3 regions of the Lysinibacillus sp. NPDC097279 genome follow, and region 3 is predicted to be linked to each of the others. Evidence: predicted binding sites of a transcription regulator. Region 3 holds the regulator's gene; each other region holds the start of a gene.
The links. Region 3 encodes LexA, which represses DNA repair genes until DNA is damaged. Its sites were predicted from a motif close to CGAACATATGTTCG; they were not measured.
Positions count from the first base shown of each region.

Region 1: the regulator LexA is predicted to act here: its motif matches at 3,966-3,979, upstream of ruvA (Holliday junction branch migration protein RuvA).
Region 2: the regulator LexA is predicted to act here: its motif matches at 3,220-3,233, upstream of ACIQ1H_RS01745 (carbohydrate kinase).

Region 1 covers NZ_JBIWDA010000001.1:349,464-357,134, reverse strand. The annotation lists gene tgt (tRNA guanosine(34) transglycosylase Tgt) at 1-1,106, opposite strand, end outside; gene queA (tRNA preQ1(34) S-adenosylmethionine ribosyltransferase-isomerase QueA) at 1,215-2,261, opposite strand; gene ruvB (Holliday junction branch migration DNA helicase RuvB) at 2,280-3,284, opposite strand; gene ruvA (Holliday junction branch migration protein RuvA) at 3,303-3,923, opposite strand; gene ACIQ1H_RS01640 (phosphotransferase) at 4,036-4,797, opposite strand; gene ACIQ1H_RS01635 (LysM peptidoglycan-binding domain-containing protein) at 4,904-5,974, opposite strand; gene ACIQ1H_RS01630 (transcription repressor NadR) at 6,117-6,650, shown strand; gene ACIQ1H_RS01625 (thiol-disulfide oxidoreductase DCC family protein) at 6,856-7,245, opposite strand; gene pheA (prephenate dehydratase) at 7,266-7,671, opposite strand, start outside.
Region 2 covers NZ_JBIWDA010000001.1:371,997-379,667, forward strand. The annotation lists gene recJ (single-stranded-DNA-specific exonuclease RecJ) at 1-553, shown strand, start outside; gene ACIQ1H_RS01730 (adenine phosphoribosyltransferase) at 568-1,080, shown strand; gene ACIQ1H_RS01735 (MarR family winged helix-turn-helix transcriptional regulator) at 1,164-1,616, opposite strand; gene ACIQ1H_RS01740 (MFS transporter) at 1,805-3,061, shown strand; gene ACIQ1H_RS01745 (carbohydrate kinase) at 3,266-4,357, shown strand; gene ACIQ1H_RS01750 (pseudouridine-5'-phosphate glycosidase) at 4,361-5,275, shown strand; gene ACIQ1H_RS01755 (RelA/SpoT family protein) at 5,482-7,671, shown strand, end outside.
Region 3 covers NZ_JBIWDA010000002.1:471,147-478,817, reverse strand. The annotation lists gene ACIQ1H_RS12415 (LysR family transcriptional regulator) at 1-63, shown strand, start outside; gene tkt (transketolase) at 606-2,600, opposite strand; gene ACIQ1H_RS12405 (DUF896 domain-containing protein) at 2,819-3,052, opposite strand; gene ACIQ1H_RS12400 (GNAT family N-acetyltransferase) at 3,237-3,764, shown strand; gene ACIQ1H_RS12395 (YneB family resolvase-like protein) at 3,826-4,491, opposite strand; gene yneA (cell division suppressor protein YneA) at 4,488-4,802, opposite strand; gene lexA (transcriptional repressor LexA) at 4,978-5,595, shown strand; gene ACIQ1H_RS12380 (gamma-glutamyl-gamma-aminobutyrate hydrolase family protein) at 5,633-6,355, opposite strand; gene ACIQ1H_RS12375 (prepilin peptidase) at 6,368-7,120, opposite strand; gene ACIQ1H_RS12370 (potassium transporter) at 7,179-7,671, opposite strand, start outside.

The sequences.
Region 1 (7,671 bases), on a different contig from region 3:
TCGAAAAATTCTTCACGGAAATCTCCTAGGCGATCCTCACGAATAGCCTCACGCACTTGCTCCATAAGCTTCAGTAAGAAATGTAAGTTATGGTAAGAAGTTAAACGAATACCGAATGTCTCTTCTGTACGAATTAAATGACGTACATACGCGCGAGAATAGTTTTTACATGTGTAGCAATCACAGTTTGGATCGATTGGACCGAAATCACGTGCATATTTTGCATTTTTCACGACTAAACGGCCTTCAGACGTCATTAATGTTCCATTTCGTGCAATTCGAGTTGGTAGTACACAGTCAAACATATCAATTCCTCGAATAGCGCCGTCAATAAGAGAATCTGGAGATCCAACTCCCATTAAATAACGTGGCTTATTAGATGGCATTAACGGTGTCGTAAACTCTAACACTCGGTTCATCACATCTTTAGGTTCGCCAACAGATAAGCCTCCTATTGCATAACCAGGAAAATCTAGCTCTACTAGCGCTTCCGCAGAGCGACGACGTAATTCCTCGAATTCCCCACCTTGAATAATACCGAATAAGCCTTGATCTTCTGGACGAGCATGCGCTTCCTTGCATCGCTTTGCCCAACGTGTCGTTCTATCTACTGATTTCAGCATATAGTCATATGTCGCTGGGTAAGGTGGACATTCATCAAATGCCATCATGATATCTGAACCTAAATCATTTTGAATTTCCATTGCCTTTTCTGGACTTAAAAACAGCTTATCTCCATTTAAATGGTTACGGAAATGGACACCTTCTTCTTCAATTTTACGGAATTGACTCAATGAAAACACTTGGAAGCCACCTGAATCCGTTAAAATTGGGCGATCCCAGTTCATAAATTTATGCAAGCCACCTGCTTCTTTGACAATATCATTACCTGGACGAAGCCATAAATGGTACGTATTTGAAAGAATAATGCCCGCATTCATTTCTTTTAATTCCTCAGGAGACATCGTTTTAACCGTCGCTTGAGTCCCCACAGGCATAAATGCTGGTGTTTCAAAAGAGCCATGTGGTGTGTGCACAATACCTAGTCGTGCTCCTGTTTGCTTACATGTATGAAGTAATTCATACCGAATTGCTGGTTGTGTCATAAAATAATATATCCTCTCTTATCTAAAGTAAAAACAGTACTCCGATTTTTCGATTCTTCTAAAGAAGAATCCATGTTCACATTCAACTGCCTAAATGTTTATAAAACATTATTTACGAATTGTACTCGGACGTATAAACATTGCGTCTCCAAAGCTAAAGAAGCGATATTTTTCTTCTACCGCTTGATTATATGCGCTTAAAATCGTATCCTTTGTCGCAAGTGTACTAACGAGCATTACTAATGTCGATTTCGGTAAATGGAAGTTGGTAATTAACCCATCTACTACCGTAAATTTATAGCCTGGATAAATAAAAATAGATGTCCAACCTTGCTCTGCACGTACTTCTCCATACTTAGAGCCGATTGTTTCGAGCGTACGAGTAGATGTCGTACCAACAGCTATCACACTACCACCATTTGCTTTCACTCGGTTGATTGTAGCAGCGGCTTCTTCTGTTACACTATAAAATTCAGCATGCATTTCATGATTTTCTATAGAGTCCACACTCACTGGACGGAATGTGCCAAGACCCACATGTAGCGTTATAAAAACAATTTCCACACCTTTTGCACGAACTTGTTCTAATAGTTCCTGCGTAAAATGAAGACCTGCTGTTGGGGCTGCTGCCGAGCCACGCTCTTTCGCATATACAGTTTGATAACGTTCACTGTCATCTAGTTTTTCGCGAATATAAGGAGGCAATGGCATTTCTCCAAGTTGCTCTAAAATTTCATAAAAAATACCGTCGTATTTAAATTCAAACATGCGGCCACCATGGTCTAGCTCAGCTGTACAAGTAGCTGTTAGTAAACCGTCTCCAAATGTCACAACTGTCCCCACTTTAACACGCTTTGCTGGCTTTACAAGTGTTTCCCATTCATCAGTACCTGCTGTTTGCTTTAATAGCAATACTTCGATATGTGCGCCAGTTTCCTCTTTCACACCCATTAAACGTGCTGGTAATACTCTTGTATCATTTAAAACAAGACAGTCTCCAGCATGAAGCTCCTCTAATATATGAGCAAAATGCTGATGCTCAACTTTTTCTGAGCCGGGTGTCACGACCATTAAACGACTCGCCGTACGATCGACAAGTGGCGTTTGTGCGATGAGCTCCTCTGGTAATTCAAAATCAAAATCTTCTACACGCATTAAAAAAACTTCCTTCTTTTATGATTGTTGTGGATAATCATATCCAAAATGTTCGTAAGCAAGATGCGTTGCAACACGTCCACGCGGTGTACGTTGAATAAAGCCTATTTGCATTAAATAAGGCTCGTACACATCTTCTATCGTCACTCGTTCTTCACCTATGGAGGCAGCAAGTGTATCTAAGCCTACTGGGCCACCACGGAAGCGCTCAATCATATTGGTCACAAGTTTATGGTCAATATGGTCAAGCCCTCTAGGATCAACCTGTAAAAGTTCTAGCGCTTGCTTGGCAAGGTCCTCCGTTATCATACCATCTCCAAGCACTTGTGCATAATCTCGCACTCGTTTTAGTAAACGGTTTGCGATACGAGGTGTCCCACGAGAGCGCCTTGCCATTTCACCTGCGGCTATTTGTTCTATATTGACGTCAAATAAATGTGCGCTCCTAACTACAATTTCAGCTAGTGAGATATCGTCGTAAAATTCAAGACGAAGCAAAACACCGAATCGATCTCGGAGTGGCGCTGACAACGCCCCCGCCCTTGTAGTTGCTCCCACAAGTGTAAAGGGTGGCAAATCTAGACGGACAGAACGCGCTTCAGGGCCCTTTCCAACAACGATGTCTAGACAAAAGTCCTCCATTGCAGGATAAAGTACCTCTTCAATGGCACGAGGAAGACGATGAATTTCATCAATAAATAAAACATCTCCTGGTTCCAGTGAGCTTAAAATCGCGGCTAAATCTCCTGGACGTTCAATGGCAGGACCACTCGTCATACGAACATTAACATTCATTTCATTTGCAATAATCGCGGCTAATGTCGTCTTTCCCAATCCAGGAGGACCATATAATAGTACATGATCCAAACTTTCCTGCCGAAGCTTCGCCGCTTCAATGAAAATTTGTAAGTTCTCTTTAACCTTATGCTGCCCAATATATTGAGCTAATCGTTGCGGTCTTAAAGATAATTCAAATTGTTCATCATAACTGCCTGCTTCACTTGCTATCATGCGCTCTGACATGTACGTGCCCCCCTTTCATTATTTTAACTTTAGTAGAAGCTGTAATGCCTGTTTCATATAGGCATCTGTTGTTTCCAGCTTGTCATTATCTTCAAGAAGCGGTCGGATTTTATCAAGTTCTTTTTCCGAATAGCCAAGCGCCATTAATGCTAGAATGGCTTCTTCTAGTTCATGCTTATACGGATTAACGCCAAATAACGGTAATTCATCCTCAGTGCTAGGCAACTCAATTGAGTCCAGTAATGAACCAAGTTTGCCTTTTAAATCTAGAATCATTTGGCGTGCTGTCTTTTTCCCCACACCAGGAAATTTCACTAAAAATGCTTCATCTTCTCGTTCGATGGCACTGATGACTTGTTGTGGGTTGCCAGTCGCTAAAATCGCAAGCGCACCTTTTGGTCCAATGCCTGATACTAAAATTAATTTACGGAACAGCTCTCGTTGATCTAAATTCGGAAAGCCATATAGCAATTGTGCATCTTCGCGAACATGTAGATGTACATAAATTTGTTGTTCGACAGCGGACGCACGAAATGCAAATGGATTAGGTGTATTCAACTGCCAGCCAATCCCTTGTTGCTCAAGCACAATATACTCAGGCGTAATACGCACTACTTGTCCTTTTAAATAATCATACATGTAAAATCCCTCACATTCATCGTCTTCGATTATAGCATATAGCGAACGAATGCTCGACTATATAAATGGCGATAGTACCGTTCACATGCAAAAATGACCGCCTCGGGGACGGTCATTTCTTCATCACTCTATCAATATCGTACCACAGTTTTGGCCAGTATGTTAGGGCGCGCTTCGTAAACGGTATTAAATAATCTAAAAATACTAGCTGTTGTTCTAATGGCAAATCTACAGCAAATAGCCACTCTCTCAATAACTCATTTGGAAACTTTAAACGATGTAACTTTCTTTTATCTAATCGTTGAAGGTCTGGTAATTCGTTTAAAATACTATCAATATTATAATCTACTGCTGGCAACACACGATGCAGCCATAATATATATTCATCATCGGCTTCACCAAGATGAGCAAGATCAAAATCGATTAAACGTAATTCTCCATCTGAACACCATAAAAAATTATGATGTACGACATCCCCATGTAGCAACGTAAGGTCTTTTTCTGGCACATTTTCTTGTTCCATTAACTGCAATGCCTTTTCACTAAAATGAATGATTTGATCCACTTCTTCTCTCGTTAAAAATGTTCTGAATTCATTTCGTCTACTTTTAAAACGGATATGACGCATTTGCCATTTTAATAGCTGTGAAAAGGTATACAGACCTGGCACTCGTTGCCACGCAATTTTTTGATTTGTATCATGTAACGTATTTAATAACTTTAAAGATTGTTCTCTATCTTTTTTATGCGCGAAATTCGCACTGTGGCTTCCCTCTTGCCACATTTGAACGATAAGTTGCTCATCATCACTTTTTACTAAAGGCAGGACGAGGGAGGGCTCTATTCGCCCAAGTTGGCGATGAATTACCCTCACCTTATCTGCTATTTCTAACTGCTTTGCTCGTTTCACAAAATAATGATTGGATCGATATTTATACTTCCAAATATTCGGCTTTACTTCCTCAACAATGTACGCTTTTTTACCATCGATAAGGCGTCATCCCGCCTGGGAAAAAGTTCGGTGAAACCCATGGTCCAGTTGAAGGACATGGTGGCGGGCATGGCGGTGGGCAGTGACCATGATCATATTGCCAATTCGGCATCATTACCGGTTGTGAACCACATCCACAGGATTGGCCCATTCCATGTTGTGCACCGCATCCGCAAGTTTGACCCATTCCGTGCTGTGCGCCACATCCGCAAGTTTGACCCATTCCGTGCTGTGCACCACAACCACAAGTTTGACCCATCGGCATCATTGGCATCTGCTCAAATTGAGGCTGCATTTGTGGCTCATTAAAGAATGGTGATGAGCTCGATTCTAAGAAATTCGCACCTTCTACATATGTTGGCATTGGCTGTTGCGGCATAGCATATGGCATTTGTTGCTGTGGCATTGCATATGCATCTATTTGTGGATGCATTGGCATATGCCACCACATTTGATGATGCATTGGCTGATGGCAGCTAGAGCAATGAGGTACCATTGGCATATGTGGTACCATATGAACCGGCGGTGGTGCTGGTGCTGGCGGTGGTGGTGGCGGCGGTGCTGGTTGTGCTACTGGTGGTGGTGGGGGTGCTGGTTGTTGCACTTGCGGCATTACTAATTGTTGATTCCAGCTAAGTTCTACTGGCTGAGGCACCCACATCGGTTGCTGTTGTTGTGGCATCGGCATTGGCATCGGAAACGGTATTGGAATCATCTGTGGTTCTGGCATAGGCATCGGTGCTGGCGGTTGAATAACAATAGGTGGTGGCACTGGCATCGGTCTTTGCACCTCTTTTTTAACACTTTCCTTAGGCTTTGTTTGAGTTGGCATCTCTTTATGCATTTGTGTTTCCTTATGTGTTTCTTTATGTGTTTCCTTATGTGTTCCTTTATGTGGTTCCATGTTTATCTTTTCAGGCAAAATAATTTCCATACCTGGAACAATATAATCAGGGTTGGCAAGATGAGCATTGAGTCGTTTTAAATCCTCAAACGAAATACCGTACTCTTTCGCAATCTTCCACAATGTATCTCCCTTTTGAACAATATGAATACGCAATTTTTTCCTCCCTTCCTCTCTACGTATCATATGTTCAATGTTTCATTTGGATACAAAAAATTACGCATGGTGGAAATGCTTCATGGTACACTAATGCTTAAGGAATAACTATTCCTTTATTACATGGCAGAGGTGATCTTTTATGAAAAAAATGTTAGGCGAGGAACGCCGACTGCAACTTTTAGAACTGTTAAAAAAAAGCAACACACCGATAACTGGGACAGACTTCGCTAAATTTGCAAATGTTTCTAGACAAGTCATAGTAAATGATATGACATTATTAAAGGCTAGAAATGAACCTATTATTGCAACAAGCCAAGGTTATATTTATATGCACCAAGAGCAGCTCAGTCAAACTGTTGAACGGACAATCCCATGTTTCCACACACCCGAAGATGCCAAAGACGAATTGTTAACAATTGTAGATTGTGGTGGAACGGTTAAAAATGTCATTGTTGAGCATCCGATATACGGAGAGCTTACTGCTTCGATTATGGTCTCGAATCGTCATGAAGTTGAAAAATTCGTACAACGTGTAAATGACACTCAGGCAAACTATTTATCTGCGCTTACAGGTGGCACTCATCTTCATGTTATTACAGCACCCTCTGTTGATATTTTAGATTTAATTGAGCAATCCTTGCAAAAGAAGGGATACCTTGTCTCAGATCAATAAACAATGATGATGGATAGGGTATATTTCACTTTCTATAACATAAAAATCCACTTAGCACTCGGCAGGCACGATGTAAGCCGCAACCCTCGCTTATGATATGCGCGGCTTGTTGCGTCTTACAGTGTGTGGTCTCGACTGGCTTCCGTGGATTTTTATTTGGACAGTAATAAAATTTTCAAAATTGTTTGAGTGCCTGACACCATATTTAAAGAAAACGTTGTCGTTGTGAAGGTGTTGGTAATAGGCATGCTTCCTTTTGACCGAAAAGATGATAACGGTTTTTGGCAAATAATTTATATGCCGTATTTCTTATACATTGAGGTATCGCAATAAACGCGTAGCACACTGGCCATAAGCCATCTAAACGGCGACAAATTTTAAGTGCTGCTGTTGATTCAAAATAAATAGTACCTTGTTCAATGTAAATTACACTATCTATATTTGCAGGGACGTTGTATTGTGCAAGTAGTGCTTGCCCAACTTCACTTTGAATGGAGGCAAACTTGAAAAACGCAGCTTGATCGCGTTTAATAATAAATTGCACACTGCTATTACAGAAATTACAAATACCATCGAACAATATAATACCACCCATTTTCGCTCCCCCTAAATCTTTTAACCTTCGTCTGATGTTAAATACGTAAAGTATGTACCAAGCGATTTCACTTTGCAGCCAAGTGCCGCTAGCTCCTCCATAGCACCTCGCATCATTGGTTCTTTTTCATCAGCTAAAACATCAATCATAAAGAAATAATCACCGAGACCTGTTTTTAATGGGCGTGATTCAATTTTACTTAAATTCAATTGTCGCCACGCAAAAACAGAAAGAACTTGGTGTAAAGCCCCTGATCGATCTGTCGGTAACGTAATCATAAAGGTTGTTTTAGCTTGCCCATCTGATAATTCCTGTGGTAATCGTTTATTTTGCTTAGATAACACAAAGAAACGAGTATGATTAAAATGAAAATCATGAATATTATCTTGAACGATTTCTATTCCGTATTTTGCAGCAGCGGCTGCA
Region 2 (7,671 bases), on a different contig from region 3:
TCCTGAGACAATTAGCTATTATCATTCATTGCTTGGTGTGCCAATACAATTAGTTGATGCAGAGCTGTCCAATGTAGAGCAAACAAATTACATTGTGTTGCTTGATTTACCGCATAACGTTCAATTATTAGAAAATGTATTACAAAAAACAGCACCTTCCCGTATTTATGCGCATTTTTATATGCCAGATTCCCAGTACTTCAACGGAATGCCTACACGTGAACAATTTGCCTGGTACTATAAATTTTTAAAGCAACGTCCTGCATTTCCATTAGATATGCATCTAACAGATTTAGCAAAGCATACGGGTTGGCCGTTAGAAGCATTAAAATTTATGACACAGGTGTTTTTTGAGCTCAATTTTGTTAGAATGGAGAGTGGACTGACGACTGTCAACGTGAATGTGCCGAAAACGGCATTAACGGAGGCGCCGTCTTACAAACAACGTTCAGAACAGATTGAAATAGAGCAAAAACTTGTCTATGCACCATATATAGAGTTAAAGCAATGGTTTGATGAACGATTAAATTTATATGCGAATACAATTTCGTAGGAGGAGCAAGAACTATGGATTTAAAGCAATACGTGACAACAGTTGAGAACTGGCCAAAAGAAGGCATTAGCTTCAAAGATATTACAACAATTATGGATAATGGACCAGCTTACAAATATGCAACAGACCAAATCGTTGAATACGCTAAAGAAGTTGGCGCAGAAATTATTGTAGGTCCTGAAGCTCGTGGCTTCATTATTGGTTGCCCAGTTGCCTATGCACTAGAAATTGGCTTTGCACCAGTTCGTAAACCAGGAAAATTGCCACGTGAAGTAATTAGTGCCGATTACGGTTTAGAATACGGTAAAGATACTTTAACAATGCATAAAGATGCCATCAAACCAGGTCAAAAAGTGCTTATTTGTGACGACTTATTAGCTACTGGTGGTACAGTAGAGGCAACTGTTCGCTTAATTCAACAATTAGGTGGAGAAGTTGTTGGCTGCGCATTCCTAATCGAGCTAAACGAACTAAACGGTCGTGCAAAACTTGGCGATCTAAGCGTGAAAACGTTAATTCAATACTAATCAATGCAAAAGGCTGTCCCATATATTGGGACAGCCTTTTCATTTATTGAGTGCCAGGCACCCAAACAATTTGAAAAATTCCGTTATTCGTAGGTTTTCAATACTTTTTGCATTTTTTTAAGTGTTTCATAAAAGTCTTTATATTTGTCGAGGCCAATATCTTGAATAATTTTTTCTTGTATTTCCATCCAAAGAGGCGTTGCTTCCTTTAGCTTTTCAATACCAATAGCCGTTAAGGAAATGATTTTTGTTCGACCATCTTGTGTATCACGAATAACATCCACATAGCCGTTTTTCTTCAATAGATTGACATTACGGGTTATCGTTGTCTGATCAAGTAATAGAATATCACCTAGTTGACTTACTGAAACTGCTTTATGACGGGCAATATTTGCTAGCATCGAGTATTGAGTAACTTTTAATTGAGTAGGTTCAAGTACTTTATCATATAGCTGTGTTACGGCCCTAGTCTTTTTTCTAAGATTTGCACATACGCAAATTTGAGTATAGTCAATGTCTGTGTAATTTGTCTCCATAACTAGATCTCCTTTTCTTTTTTCGTTATATTACATTGTAACACTAAAATGGAATTATTTTCTTGACATCTAAATTAGCAAGTCATTATTATATATGTATATACATATATTTTTAGCATAACGGTTTTCTAAACTTTTTTCATTTAAAAACATTCGTTTTACATTTTTCAAGAAATGTAGGTGGCGTTATGAAACGTATTCATTACAGTTGGTTTATTTTATCGATAACATTTTTTTCAATTATTGTAGCAGGCATTACTTTATCTTCATCAGGTGTTTTTATTGGCCCGTTTGAACATGAATTTGGCTGGGACCGATCGGTAATAGCAATGGCTTTTGCTATAAGTCTTTTTTTATATGGCATTTCTGGTCCATTTATGGCAGCATTACTCGAAGTTCTTGGATTAAAGAAAATGATGCTAGCTGCTATGACAATATTAATGATAGGTATATCGCTTACATTGTTAATGCAACAAGCATGGCAACTAATTATTATTTGGGGCTTTATTATTGGGCTAGGCGCGAGTCTCTTTTTAACCGTTTTAAGTCCCTTTGTAGCGAATCATTGGTTTGAAAAAAGAAGAGGGCTTGCTTTAGGGATACTAACGGCCAGTACTGCAACAGGACAATTAGTTCTTCTGCCAATATTAGCAATGATTATCGAAAATTCCTCATGGCGATGGGCAATTGTTTTAATCATGGTGTTAAGCGCCATTATGTTTTTCATTATTTTAGTGTTTATGAAAAATAAACCGAAGGATGTTGGGGTTCTTGCATATGGACTTGAAGAGGAAAAATCGGAAAGTGTAATAGTAGAAAAGAAAAACCCAATCATTATTGCTTTTAATGGTTTGTTCACTGCGGTGAAAGTGAAAGAATTTTGGCTTTTAGCAGGTAGTTTTTTTATTTGTGGATTATCAACGAGTGGTTTAATTGGTACGCATTTTGTATCGTATTGTATTAGCTTCGGTGTTCCATTAGTAACGGCAGCTTCGTTTTTATCGTTTATGGGCATATTTAATTTAGTTGGAACAACATTATCAGGCTGGTTATCTGATCGCTTCGATAATCGCTGGTTACTGTTTTGGTATTATCTTTTAAGAGGAGCTTCTCTCGTTTTATTGCCGTATGCATTAATGCAAGGTTCGCTCACATTGCTTATTATTTTCACTGCGTTCTATGGATTAGATTGGATTGCTACTGTACCGCCTACAGTTAATATATCAAGACAAATTTTTGGCACGCAAAAAAGCGGTATTATTTACGGTTGGATTTTTGCATCCCATCAGGCAGGTGCGGCAGTAGCAGCGTATGGTGGAGGTCTAATTTATAAATTTTTCAATTCGTACACATGGGCATTTTTCTTAGCTGGTGTATTTTGTGTTTTAGCTAGCCTGTTTGTCATCATAGTGAAAAAACAAACGCTGAATAAACTAGCACATTAAAATAACTGCTCTGATTGTAATGAACAGAGTGAATTGAACATAATAGTATAAACGACATAAAAAGTACAAATAGTATGCTAGGAAGTATTCTAGCGTGCTATTTTTTTGCCGTAAAACCAGTTAGGTAATTGTGAATAAGAGATATGTTTGACAAAATACAAACAAAAGTTTATAATGTAAACAAATATAATAAAAGGTGATGCTATGAATGAAAGAGAACAAGCGGTACTGGCTTTAATTCGTAAAAATCCGTTTATGTCTCAGCAAGAGATGGCAGATAAGATGAATCTGTCACGTCCAGTACTTGCAAACTTAGTGTCGAGCTTAACGAAGCAAGGGAAGATTGTTGGCCGTGCTTATATTTTACCTGAGGAAAATGAAATTATTTGTATCGGCGGGGCTAATCTCGATCGGAAATTTCATGTAAGAGGGACCGTGCAATTAGGAACTTCTAATCCTGCTAGCTCCTCATTTAGTGTAGGTGGGGTTGGTCGTAATATTGCGGAAAATTTAGGTCGACTTAATCATGAGGTGACGTTACTCACGACAGCTGGAAAGGATGCGGATTGGCAAGTAATCCAAGAAGCATCAGAATCATTTATGAATTTACGCTATGTCGAGCAGTTACCAGATGCTTCAACTGGTTCCTATACTGCGATTATGGACGAGCAAGGTGAACTTGCATTAGCTGTTGCAAACATGGAAGTTTATGATTTGTTATTGCCAAGTTTATTGAAGAAATATGAGCCAATGCTGATGAATGCAGGCTGCTTTATTATGGATTTAAATTGCCCGAAAGAAACGGTCGCTTACATCCAGCAAGTAGCGATTGCGCGAGCTATTCCGTTTGTCATTGTACCTGTATCTTCACCAAAAATGAATCGATTACCAGATACATTGCAAGGGGTTACATGGTTTATTTGTAACACAGATGAAGCAGAAACAATCGTTGGTCATAAAATTGAAAACGATGCAAGCTATGAAAAAGCTATTCAAAAGATTCTTCAATTAGGTGCCGAGCATGTCATTATTACGGCAGGTAGCAAAGGTGTCTATGCTGCATCTGCAACTAGTACACCAAGTCATTTTACTGCTAAGGAAATAACTAAAATTGAAGATGTAACGGGCGCTGGTGATGCTTTTGTAAGTGCTGTCATCCATAGTTGGTTAAGGGGACAATCTCTTGATGTTTGTATTGATGCAGGCTTAACAAATGCTAAAAATACACTGGCATCCCCGTACACAGTAAGACCTGAATTATCAGAAGAATTGTTAAAGAGTGAAATGGAGGAATAACACATGAAAGAATTTATCGTATTATCAGAAGAAGTAAAAGCTGGACAAGCAAAAGGACTACCAATTGTTGCATTAGAGTCAACAATTATCTCACATGGTATGCCATATCCTCAAAACGTACAAACAGCACGTGAAGTAGAGCAAATTATTCGTGACAACGGTGCAGTGCCTGCAACGATTGCGTTAATTGACGGTAAAATTAAAATCGGTTTATCTGACGAAGAACTTGAAATGTTTGGGAATGCACAAGGTGTTGCTAAAACATCTCGCCGTGACCTAGGCTATTTATTAGCGACGAAAAAATTAGGTGCAACAACAGTTGCTGCAACAATGATTTGTGCTGAGCTTGCTGGCATTGAAATTTTCGTTACAGGTGGTATCGGTGGTGTGCACCGCGGTGCTGAAACAACAATGGATATTTCAGCTGACTTAGAAGAATTAGCACAAACAAATGTTGCTGTTATTTGTGCGGGCGCTAAATCTATTTTAGATATCGGTTTAACACTTGAATATCTTGAAACAAAAGGTGTACCTGTTGTAGGTTATGGCACGCCAGAGCTTCCTGCATTCTACACACGCCAAAGTGGATTTGATGTAAACTTTAAGCTTGATACTCCAGAAGAAGTAGCAGCAATGTTACGTGCTAAATGGGATTTAGGTTTACAAGGTGGAGCAGTGATTGCAAATCCTATTCCAGAAGCAGAAGCGCTTGAGCACGAATTTATCACTAGCATTATTGAAAAAGCGTTACAAGAAGCTGAAGAAAATGGAATTCAAGGTAAAAACGTAACGCCATTCTTACTTGGCAAAGTAAAAGAATTAACAGAAGGTAAGAGCCTTGATGCAAACATTGCATTAGTGAAAAACAATGCAGTAGTTGGTGCGAAAATTGCGGTTGCTTACAACAAAGCAAACTAACTAGTAAATGAAAGACCCTTTGCGAAGATGATTGACTTCACGAAGGGTCTTTTTATCTATAATAATGTATTTTTAACCCATTAATACGAAGTGTTCACGATATTATCTAAACTATATGACACAGTCCCTTTACAATCGACCTCTATTTTTTATACAATTAAGTTTATATCTAATCTGAAAAATTTGACGAGCAAGGTGGACATGTTATGGCGAAAGAGCAAATTTTGACTCCTGAGGACGTTTTTGATTTAGTCAAATCCTACATGAATGAGGAAAATGTCGCATTCGTGAAAAAAGCATATGAATTGGCAAGAGATGCGCATATTGAGCAATTCCGTAGCTCTGGTGAACCGTATATTATTCACCCAGTGCAAGTTGCGGGTATTTTAGCTGAATTACAAATGGATCCAGAAACTGTAGCAGCAGGCTTTTTACACGATGTTGTGGAAGATACGGAATTTACACGAGATGATTTAGTCCGTGAATTTGGCGAGGAAGTAGCAGTGCTTGTTGACGGAGTAACGAAGCTTGGGAAAATAAAATATTTATCGAAGGAAGCACAGCAGGCGGAAAATCACCGCAAAATGTTTGTAGCAATGGCTCAAGATATTCGCGTCATCTTGATTAAGCTTGCTGACCGTCTGCATAATATGCGCACGTTAAAGCATTTACCTGCTGAAAAGCAACGCCGTATTTCGAAAGAAACTCTAGAAATATTTGCACCGCTTGCACATCGTCTAGGGATTTCGACAGTAAAATGGGAGCTGGAGGATACTGCACTTCGATATTTAAATCCACAGCAATATTACCGTATTGTCAGTCTAATGAAGAAGAAGCGGGATGAACGTGAGGCTTATTTAGACAATGTCATGGGGGAAATGAAATCTCAACTTTCTGAAGTTGAAATTGATGCGGATGTTTATGGTCGACCAAAGCATATTTATAGTATTTATCGTAAAATGGTGCTACAGAAAAAGCAATTTAATGAAATTTATGATTTATTAGCGATTCGTGTACTTGTTGATAGCATAAAAGATTGCTATGCAGTGTTAGGAATAGTCCATACTTTATGGAAGCCGATGCCTGGGCGTTTTAAAGATTATATTGCAATGCCAAAGCAAAACTTGTATCAATCATTGCATACGACAGTTATAGGGCCATATGGCGACCCATTAGAAGTGCAAATCCGCACAAAAGAAATGCACAAAATTGCGGAGTACGGGATTGCAGCACACTGGGCATATAAAGAAGGTAAAAAAATTGATATTGAAAAACAAAATGTCGATCAAAAATTAACGTGGTTTAGAGAAATATTAGAATTCCAAAATGAATCATCTAATGCAGAAGAGTTCATGGAATCATTAAAATTCGATTTATTTTCTGATATGGTGTACGTATTTACACCTGAAGGGGATGTTATTGAATTACCTGCTGGTTCTGTACCTATCGATTTCGCATACCGTGTGCATTCAGAAGTCGGCAATCGTACAATTGGAGCCAAAATCAATGGTAAAATGGTACCGCTTGATACGCCATTAAAAACTGGTGACATCATTGAAATTTTAACATCGAAACAATCATTTGGTCCGAGTCGTGATTGGCTTAAAATCGCACAATCATCGCAAGCGAAAAATAAGATTAAGCAATTTTTCAAGCGTCATCTTCGTGAGGAGAATATCATCAAAGGTAAAGAGATGATTGAAAAAGAAATTCGTTCACAAGATTTCGATATGAAAGAAACGATGTCCTCGGAAAACTTAAAACGTGTTTGCGATAAATTTAATTACACGAATGAAGAGGATTTATATGCGGCAGTTGGTATGAATGGTATTACGGCACAACAAGTTGTAAATCGTTTAGCTGAAAAACGCCGTAAAGAGCGTGAACAAGAAGAAGCGCTTGAAAAAATCGAACAAAAAATGAAAAATCCAATTCCACAAAAACGTACAGAGTCAGGCGTTATTGTGAAAGGCATTGATAATATGCTTATTCGACTATCACGTTGCTGTACACCTGTTCCTGGTGATGACATCGTCGGCTTTATTACAAAAGGTCGGGGCGTTTCAGTACACCGTGCGGATTGTCCAAATATCCAAATTGAGGATGAGCAGGAGCGTATAATTGAAGTGGAATGGGAGCATGGCCTTACACCAGAGAAAAAAGAGTATCCTGTTGATATCGAAGTTTCTGCCTTTGATAGACCTGGAATATTAAATGAAGTCATGCAAATCGTTAGCGAAACAAAAACGAATATTTTAGCTGTAAGTGGCCGTGCAGATCGCGATAAAATTGCGACTATTCATCTTACAATTTCTATTTCAAATATTTCACATTTGCATAAGGTTGTTGAACGCATTAAACAAACACCCGATATTTACTCTGTGCAACGTGTAATT
Region 3 (7,671 bases):
AAAAGCGAATTGACAAACCCTAAATTTGTAAGTTATTTACAAGAACATTTTATATCGCAATAACAATAGATGCTATTCCGATACATTTTAAAGTCAAACAAAAAGTACACCACTATATACGTGGTGTACTTTTTGTTTACTTGTGCTTTCACTTTTATCACTGTCTTTAAATAATATTTTCATACTTGATGCAGTATTTACTGCAACTTATGCTGTATCTTATGCGAGCAATTGGTATGGAAGCTTTTATACTGGTCTTCAGTATAAAAGAATAATTAAATAAAATTCCGTAGCTTTTGCTACCCTCAGACTGTTGCTCTTTTCACTTTTTCAAAGACACTAAATATATTTTTTGACGAATTGAATATAGGTCATCAAGAACACTCTTTCAGTTAAGCGGCTTGCTATGTACATGTAGCAAGCTTTTTTATATTCATTGCTGCAAAAATTAGCACCTCCCGCAACGGAAATCAACAATGGTAGTCGACTATATCAATATTTTAAATAAAAAAAGGACTGTAGACAATCTCGAAAATTTCCGAGTTTGTCTACAGTCTGGCCGCAGTGCTCCCTTAGAGCATTGCGTTTTTTTATGAAAGCTAATCTTATAGCGCTTTTACTTTCGCTACAACATTTTCTACTGTGAAACCGTATTTTTCCATTACTAATTCACCTGGTGCAGAAGCGCCGAACTTGTCGATAGCAAGAACGTCTCCTTCGAAGCCAGTGTATTTATGCCAACCGAATGATGCACCCATTTCGATTGCAAGACGTTTAGTGACAGCTTTCGGAAGAACGGATTCTTTATATGCTGCATCTTGTTTTTCGAAGCGATCCATTGATGGCATTGACACAACTGCTACATCCATACCATCAGCTTTTAATGCTTTTTGTGCTTCGATAGCAAGTGAAACTTCAGAACCTGTTGCAATAATAATTGCATCTGCTACTTCTTTAGAAGCAGGTGATACTGTGTAAGCACCTTTTGTAACACCTTCACGAACTGTTTCGATTGACGCGTCAAGCACTGGTAAGTTTTGACGAGATAATACTAACACAGTTGGTGTGTTTTCAGAAGATACAGCAAGCTCCCATGCAACTGCAGATTCATTCGCATCTGCTGGGCGAACAACAGAAAGATTTGGCATTGCACGTAATGAAGCTAAATGTTCGATTGGTTCATGCGTCGGTCCATCTTCCCCTACAGCAATTGAGTCATGTGTGAATACATATGTTACAGGAAGACCCATTAATGCAGAAAGACGTACAGCAGGACGAACGTAATCTGAGAATACAAAGAATGTTCCGCCAAAGACGTTTAGACCACCGTGAAGTGCCATACCGTTCATTGCTGCGCCCATTGCAAATTCACGCACACCGAACCAAATATTGCGACCAGCATAATCGTCTGCTGAGAAATCGCCTGCGCCCTTCATCGTTGTTTTGTTTGAGCCTGCAAGGTCTGCTGAACCACCGAAGAATGATGGTGTTTTCTTTGCAATCGCATTAATTGCATCACCTGAAGATGAACGTGTTGCTACAGATTTACCTGCTTCATATACTGGTAATTCTGCTGCAAAATCTTCTGGTAGCTTACCATTCATTGCATTTTCGAATTGAGCTGCTAATTCAGGGAATTCCGCTTTGTATGCTTCAAATTTCGTATTCCAAGCTGCTTCTGATTGTGCCCCTTGCACTTCAGCGGCTGCATTGAACGTATCGTATACTTCAGCAGGGATTTGGAATGGCTCATGTGCCCATTCGTATGCTGCTTTTGTTAATACAACTTCATCTGTACCTAGTGGCGCGCCGTGAGAATCAGATTTACCTGATTTGTTCGGTGAACCGAAACCGATAACTGTTTTCACTTCAATCAGTGTTGGTTTGCCAGTAGATTTTTTCGCTTCCTCGATTGCTTTGTTCACAGCATCTACATCTGTACCGTCAGCAACCTTTAAATAGTTCCAGCCATATGACTCAAAGCGTTTTTGTACGTTTTCAGAGAATGATTTTTCTAAATCACCATCTAATGAAATATCGTTTGAATCGTATAAGACGATTAATTTTTCAAGTTTTAAGTGACCAGCTAATGAAATGGCTTCAGCTGCAACACCTTCCATTAAGTCACCATCGCCACAAAGTGCAAATGTATAGTGATCGACAATATCATGTCCTTGTTTATTATAAGTAGCTGCTAAATGACGCTCTGCCATTGCCATACCAACTGACATGGCAATACCTTGTCCAAGAGGACCTGTAGTTGCCTCTACTCCAACAGTATGACCGTATTCTGGATGTCCTGGAGTTAATGAATCCCATTGACGGAAGTTTTGAATTTCTTCCATTGGAAGGCCGTAACCTCCAAGGTGAAGTAGGCTATATAAAAGCATAGAGCCGTGACCTGCTGAAAGTACGAAACGATCGCGGTTATACCACTTTGGATTAGCCGGATTGTGGCGAAGTTGTTTTGTCCAAAGCGTGTAAGCCATTGGCGCTGCCCCCATCGGTAAGCCTGGGTGACCTGAATTTGCTTTTTCAATTGCATCAATTGACAATGTTCGGATAGCATTAATCGCTAGTTGATCCGCATGTTGAGTCATTATGTTGTGACATCCTTTCTCGTCCTATATATTGTTCTACTACAGTTTAGTCAACATTGTCTTAGAAAACAATGCTTTTGTTATACTATTTAAGATTTATGTCATACTTTATCATCATTCTGTAACTTGCAATTAAAAATGTAAGAACGAACAACGAATATTATCTAGCTATAACAATAGAAAATTCACTTTTCTAGCGCTCGGTTAAATGTGACATATTAATTTAAGAATTTATTTTTTTTCGCTTGTTTCACCTTTTCAGGTGTAACGTCATTACCTTCTTCATCAACAATTTTAACATTTTCAATCGTATCACGCATTGACGCTCTAAATGTATCTAAATATTCTTTGCGAAGAGAAGTGCGCTCTTTCGCCTCTTCCTCAGTTAAATTGCCTGCTTTCGCTTTTGCTGCTAATTCATTAATTCGGTTAATTTTTTCTTTTGATAACATTGTTACACACCTTTCAATACCTTTATTACTTCAGTATGCAAAGTATAGCATGGTTTCCCTTAAAATGCAGTTATACCAACCCTTAAAAACACTTCTTAGCCATAATTTACATGAATTCCAGATGTTAGTCGTGTATAACTAATTATACAAGGAAAAAAATATACAATTTACTGGAGGAAATAAGGTGAACATTACAACTAAGCGATTACATATCCGCAAATTTGAAGCACATGATTTGCAAGCGGTTTATAGCTATATGTCCGATAAAACGGTAATGCACTACATGCCTGAAGGTGTTCTCTCTGAAGAGCAGGTACAAAAATTTATAACTGATAATAGCGGTGAGCAAGCACAGCATTTTGCTATTGTTTTGCATGATCAGTCACAAGTCATTGGGCATCTAGTTTTCCATCCCTACTTTGGCGAGCATACATATGAAATTGGATGGGTGTTGAATCCTGCATATTATCGTCAAGGCTACGCTTCAGAAGCAGCGCACGCCCTATTGGATTACGGGTTTACCACAATGAAGCTTCATAGAATTATTGCAACTTGCCAGCCCGAAAATATTGCCTCCTACCGTGTGATGGAGAAAATCGGTATGCGCCGTGAAGGATACTTTAAAAAATGTATTCCATATGGTGACGATTGGTGGGATGAATACTATTACGCTATTTTACAAGAAGAATGGCTAGCTTTAATGGAAAATTAATTCATACTATCTATCATATTCAGGAGCGTTTTTACCCATAAAAAAAGATTAGCAGTGCAAATTAATCGCCCGCTAACCTTTCTTGATATTCTTGATATCGCCTATGTACGGTTGCTTTACTTACATCGAAGCCAAGACCTCTAAGTGTCGTAGCAATTTCCTCATAAGTAAAGCCCCGATTGCGAAGCTTCACAATTTCTTCTATTGGCACTTCCTTACGCTCCTGACCATTCGGATTGCCGCGATTGGAAAGGTTGTTTTCAGGACGATAGCCATTTTCTACTGCACGGCGCATGCCACGACGAATTTTCGCATTATGGATTTTACGTTGATATTCCTCAACAATCGCTAAAATTTCGAGTAACATCGTATCCATCTCATTTAATTGTACTGGCCCTGCATCACGCATGGAAAAAACATCTGTTTCCGTTTTTTGCAATAAATGAAGTACAGCCATTCGTGCATTACCACGCCCTAAACGTGTTTCATCCTGCACAAATAATGCATCTATTTCTTTTTCTTTAATAAAATCGAGCATTTCAAGCAATCCTTCGCGCTCAACATCATACCCACTATGCTTATCCAAAAAAACATTTTTCACATCGTAGCTTTGTTCTTTAGCATACCGCAGTAATTCCTCTTGTTGTCGCTCCAATGAAGAACTTTGTGTCTCTTTTTCGGTACTCACACGGCAGTAAATAACTGCCGTTTTTTGTTTATTCATCATCTTTCACTTCTCGCAATTTCAATTGAATTGGTGGGTATCTTATTGTCACCCACTACTGGTATAACGAGTGATTTTCCTGCAACTATTTTCACGCTATGTAATTCGTTCTCGGCTTTCACAAGTTTTATCCAGTCATCCGTACCCATTTTACCACGGTATTGCTCTGCTAACGACCATAAGCTATCGCCATGTTCGATATTAATTTCAGTGTAAGTAATGTCTCCAGGATCAGTTATCACAAGATAACCTGCAAATAGTAAAAATGCGCCTAATAAAATTGAAATATGTGTATTTTTTTTAAACCAATTCATTCATCATAACCCCTTTTTAGAATGTTTGTTCGGAATGTATGTTCTTATGATAAAGCGAACAGACGTTTTTGTCAAACACTTTTCGAACCTATGTTTGCATAAGTGTTCGCATTCTGCTATACTATCTAGTAAGAAGATAGTAAGAAGAATAATATAAAAAAAGAGGTGAGCAATCATGAAAAAAGTTTCGAAAAGACAAGAGGATATACTAGCGTTTATCAAAGAAGAAGTACGTGCAAAAGGTTATCCGCCATCTGTACGTGAAATTGGTGAGGCAGTTGGACTTGCATCAAGTTCAACGGTTCATGGACATTTAGCTCGTTTAGAGCAAAAGGGCTTTATTCGACGTGATCCTACTAAGCCACGTGCCATTGAAATTTTAGAACCAGAAGATTCGATTCAAAAGCAAAGTGTCATCCACGTACCGCTTGTTGGTAAAGTGACAGCTGGATCACCTATTACAGCCATCGAAAATATCGACGAATATTTCCCTTTACCTGATATTTACGGTACTAGTGAAGATCAGCTATTTATGTTAGAAATTATGGGAGAATCGATGATCGAGGCGGGCATTTTTGATGGAGATTTAGTCATCGTCAAACAAAAAGCTACAGCTGATAACGGTGATATTGTTGTCGCAATGACAGAAGAGGATGAGGCAACCGTTAAACGCTTCTTTAAGGAAAGAAATCATTTCCGCTTACAACCAGAAAACGCTACAATGGAACCAATAATTGTAGACCAAGTTTCGATTTTAGGACAAGTTGTCGGCTTATATCGCCGTGTACATTAAGGCATTCTCATACTTAGCAAACAAAAAAGAGAAGCACTCACGCTTCTCTTTTATATTTTAAGCTCTCACTAGTGAAGGCGGCAAAAAGCTTCTGTGCAGCTAAATCGCCTACAATTGCTTGTTCTTCAGGATGCCACTGTACTGCTAAACAAAACGGGTATTCTTCATGAACGAACGCTTCGATTAGACCATCGCTCGATTTTGCTGCAACGATTAGCTTTTCTGCTAATACATTCACAGCTTGATGATGAAAAGAATTCACAGCAATTTTTTCTTCCTCGATAATTGATTGTAACAACGTATCAGGTGTTATTTGCACATAATGGGTCGCTACACCGCGAGCTGCTTGTTGCGTATGTTTTAACAGCTTAGTACTATGATATTCGCTATCAATATCTTGGTACAAAGTTCCACCTAACGCAACATTCAGTATTTGCATGCCACGGCAAATCCCCAAAATCGGCATTTTCCTCGTAAAGGCCGCATGAATTAAAGCAAGCTCGACCTTGTCACGTTCTGGATGTATTTGTCCGAGCTTCGGTAATGGCTCAGCGCCAAATTCAAATGGATGAACATCTTGCCCACCAGATAATAATAAGCCATCTGTTAGCGATAAAATTTGTGCTACATCCTCCTCTACCCCAAGTGGAATAATAAGCGGAATGCCACCAGCTTCAATAACACTTTTGCTATAGGCTATATTCAATCTTGACGATAAATCATCCTCTGCAAATGCAGTAATACCAATAATCGGTTTCATCCATATACCCCCTTACCATAATCCTACATACCAATCAATGATGACATCCCCATAGAAATACACGATAACTGCAGCTAAAGCAATCGATGGTCCAAATGGAATCGGCGTTTTTCGCCCTTGTTGTCGTACTTTAAGCACGATTATGCCGACTATCATACCAATTACCGCTGCTACAAATAATGTCAATAATGTATTTATTGTACCAAGTACAAGTCCAAGCAAAAAGAATAATTTAATATCGCCTCCACCCATACCACCGCGTGATACAACAGCAATACAATATAATATGCCAAAGCCAACAACGGCACCTACGATACTATCCCACCACGGCGTTAATGGTGATAGCACACGCCCAATAGCTAGTAAAGGTAAAAAAAACAACAGCACTTTATCAGGAATAAGCATATATGCAAAATCCGATACAACAAGGATTATTAATAATGAAATGAATAGTATCGCTACGACAAACTCCTCACTAAAGCCCAGTTGCCAATATGAAAAGGCAAATAATACGCCTGTGAGCAACTCCATTAGCGGATAAATCCAAGAAATTTTTTGCCCACAACGCCGACATTTACCTGCTAAAAAAACATAAGACAAAACTGGCACTAAATCAATTACGGTTAGTTGTCTTTGACAGCTTGTACAATGCGATGGCGGCTTAACAATCGACTCCTTTAGCGGCACACGTAAGCCTACAACATTAAAAAACGATCCAAAAACTAGTCCAAATACGAATACTAGTATTGTATAAGCCATTTCCATTTTTATTGCCTCCTAAACTAACATAGCGCCCATACGTTGGAGTATGCGCGCCATTACATCATTGTTCACCCTCATAATAGAAGGTTGTTACCTGAACGGTAGCTTTAATGGATGAATCTGCATCCTCCTCAAATACAACCTCTTCCCCAGTTAAGGTAATATCCAATGTGTCGATCTTCATCACACGTTCAATTTTTTCAATTTCCTTTAAAAATTCAAGCATAGTCTTCGTATCAATAGCGACGACATCAATACTAAATGTCACTAGCTTCAACTCTGCTGGTAATGATTCTTTAGCAATAGTAGAGGTTGGTAATGCATTATCCCCTTCTTCACTATCTGCTTGCTCGCTATTTTCAGTAGGTTGTTGTGCTGTGACCGCTTGCTCCTCATTTGCTGGCGAGTTTGGGTCAATAATCGAAGAGTCCATCACGAGTGAATCATAATTATTAAATTCTACAGCTTCAACCCGTGTTCCTGTTACTGCTTCTATTTCTTCGATATTTCGGATGACTCCTTCAATGGCACGAGTTTGAGGTACCTTTTTACGC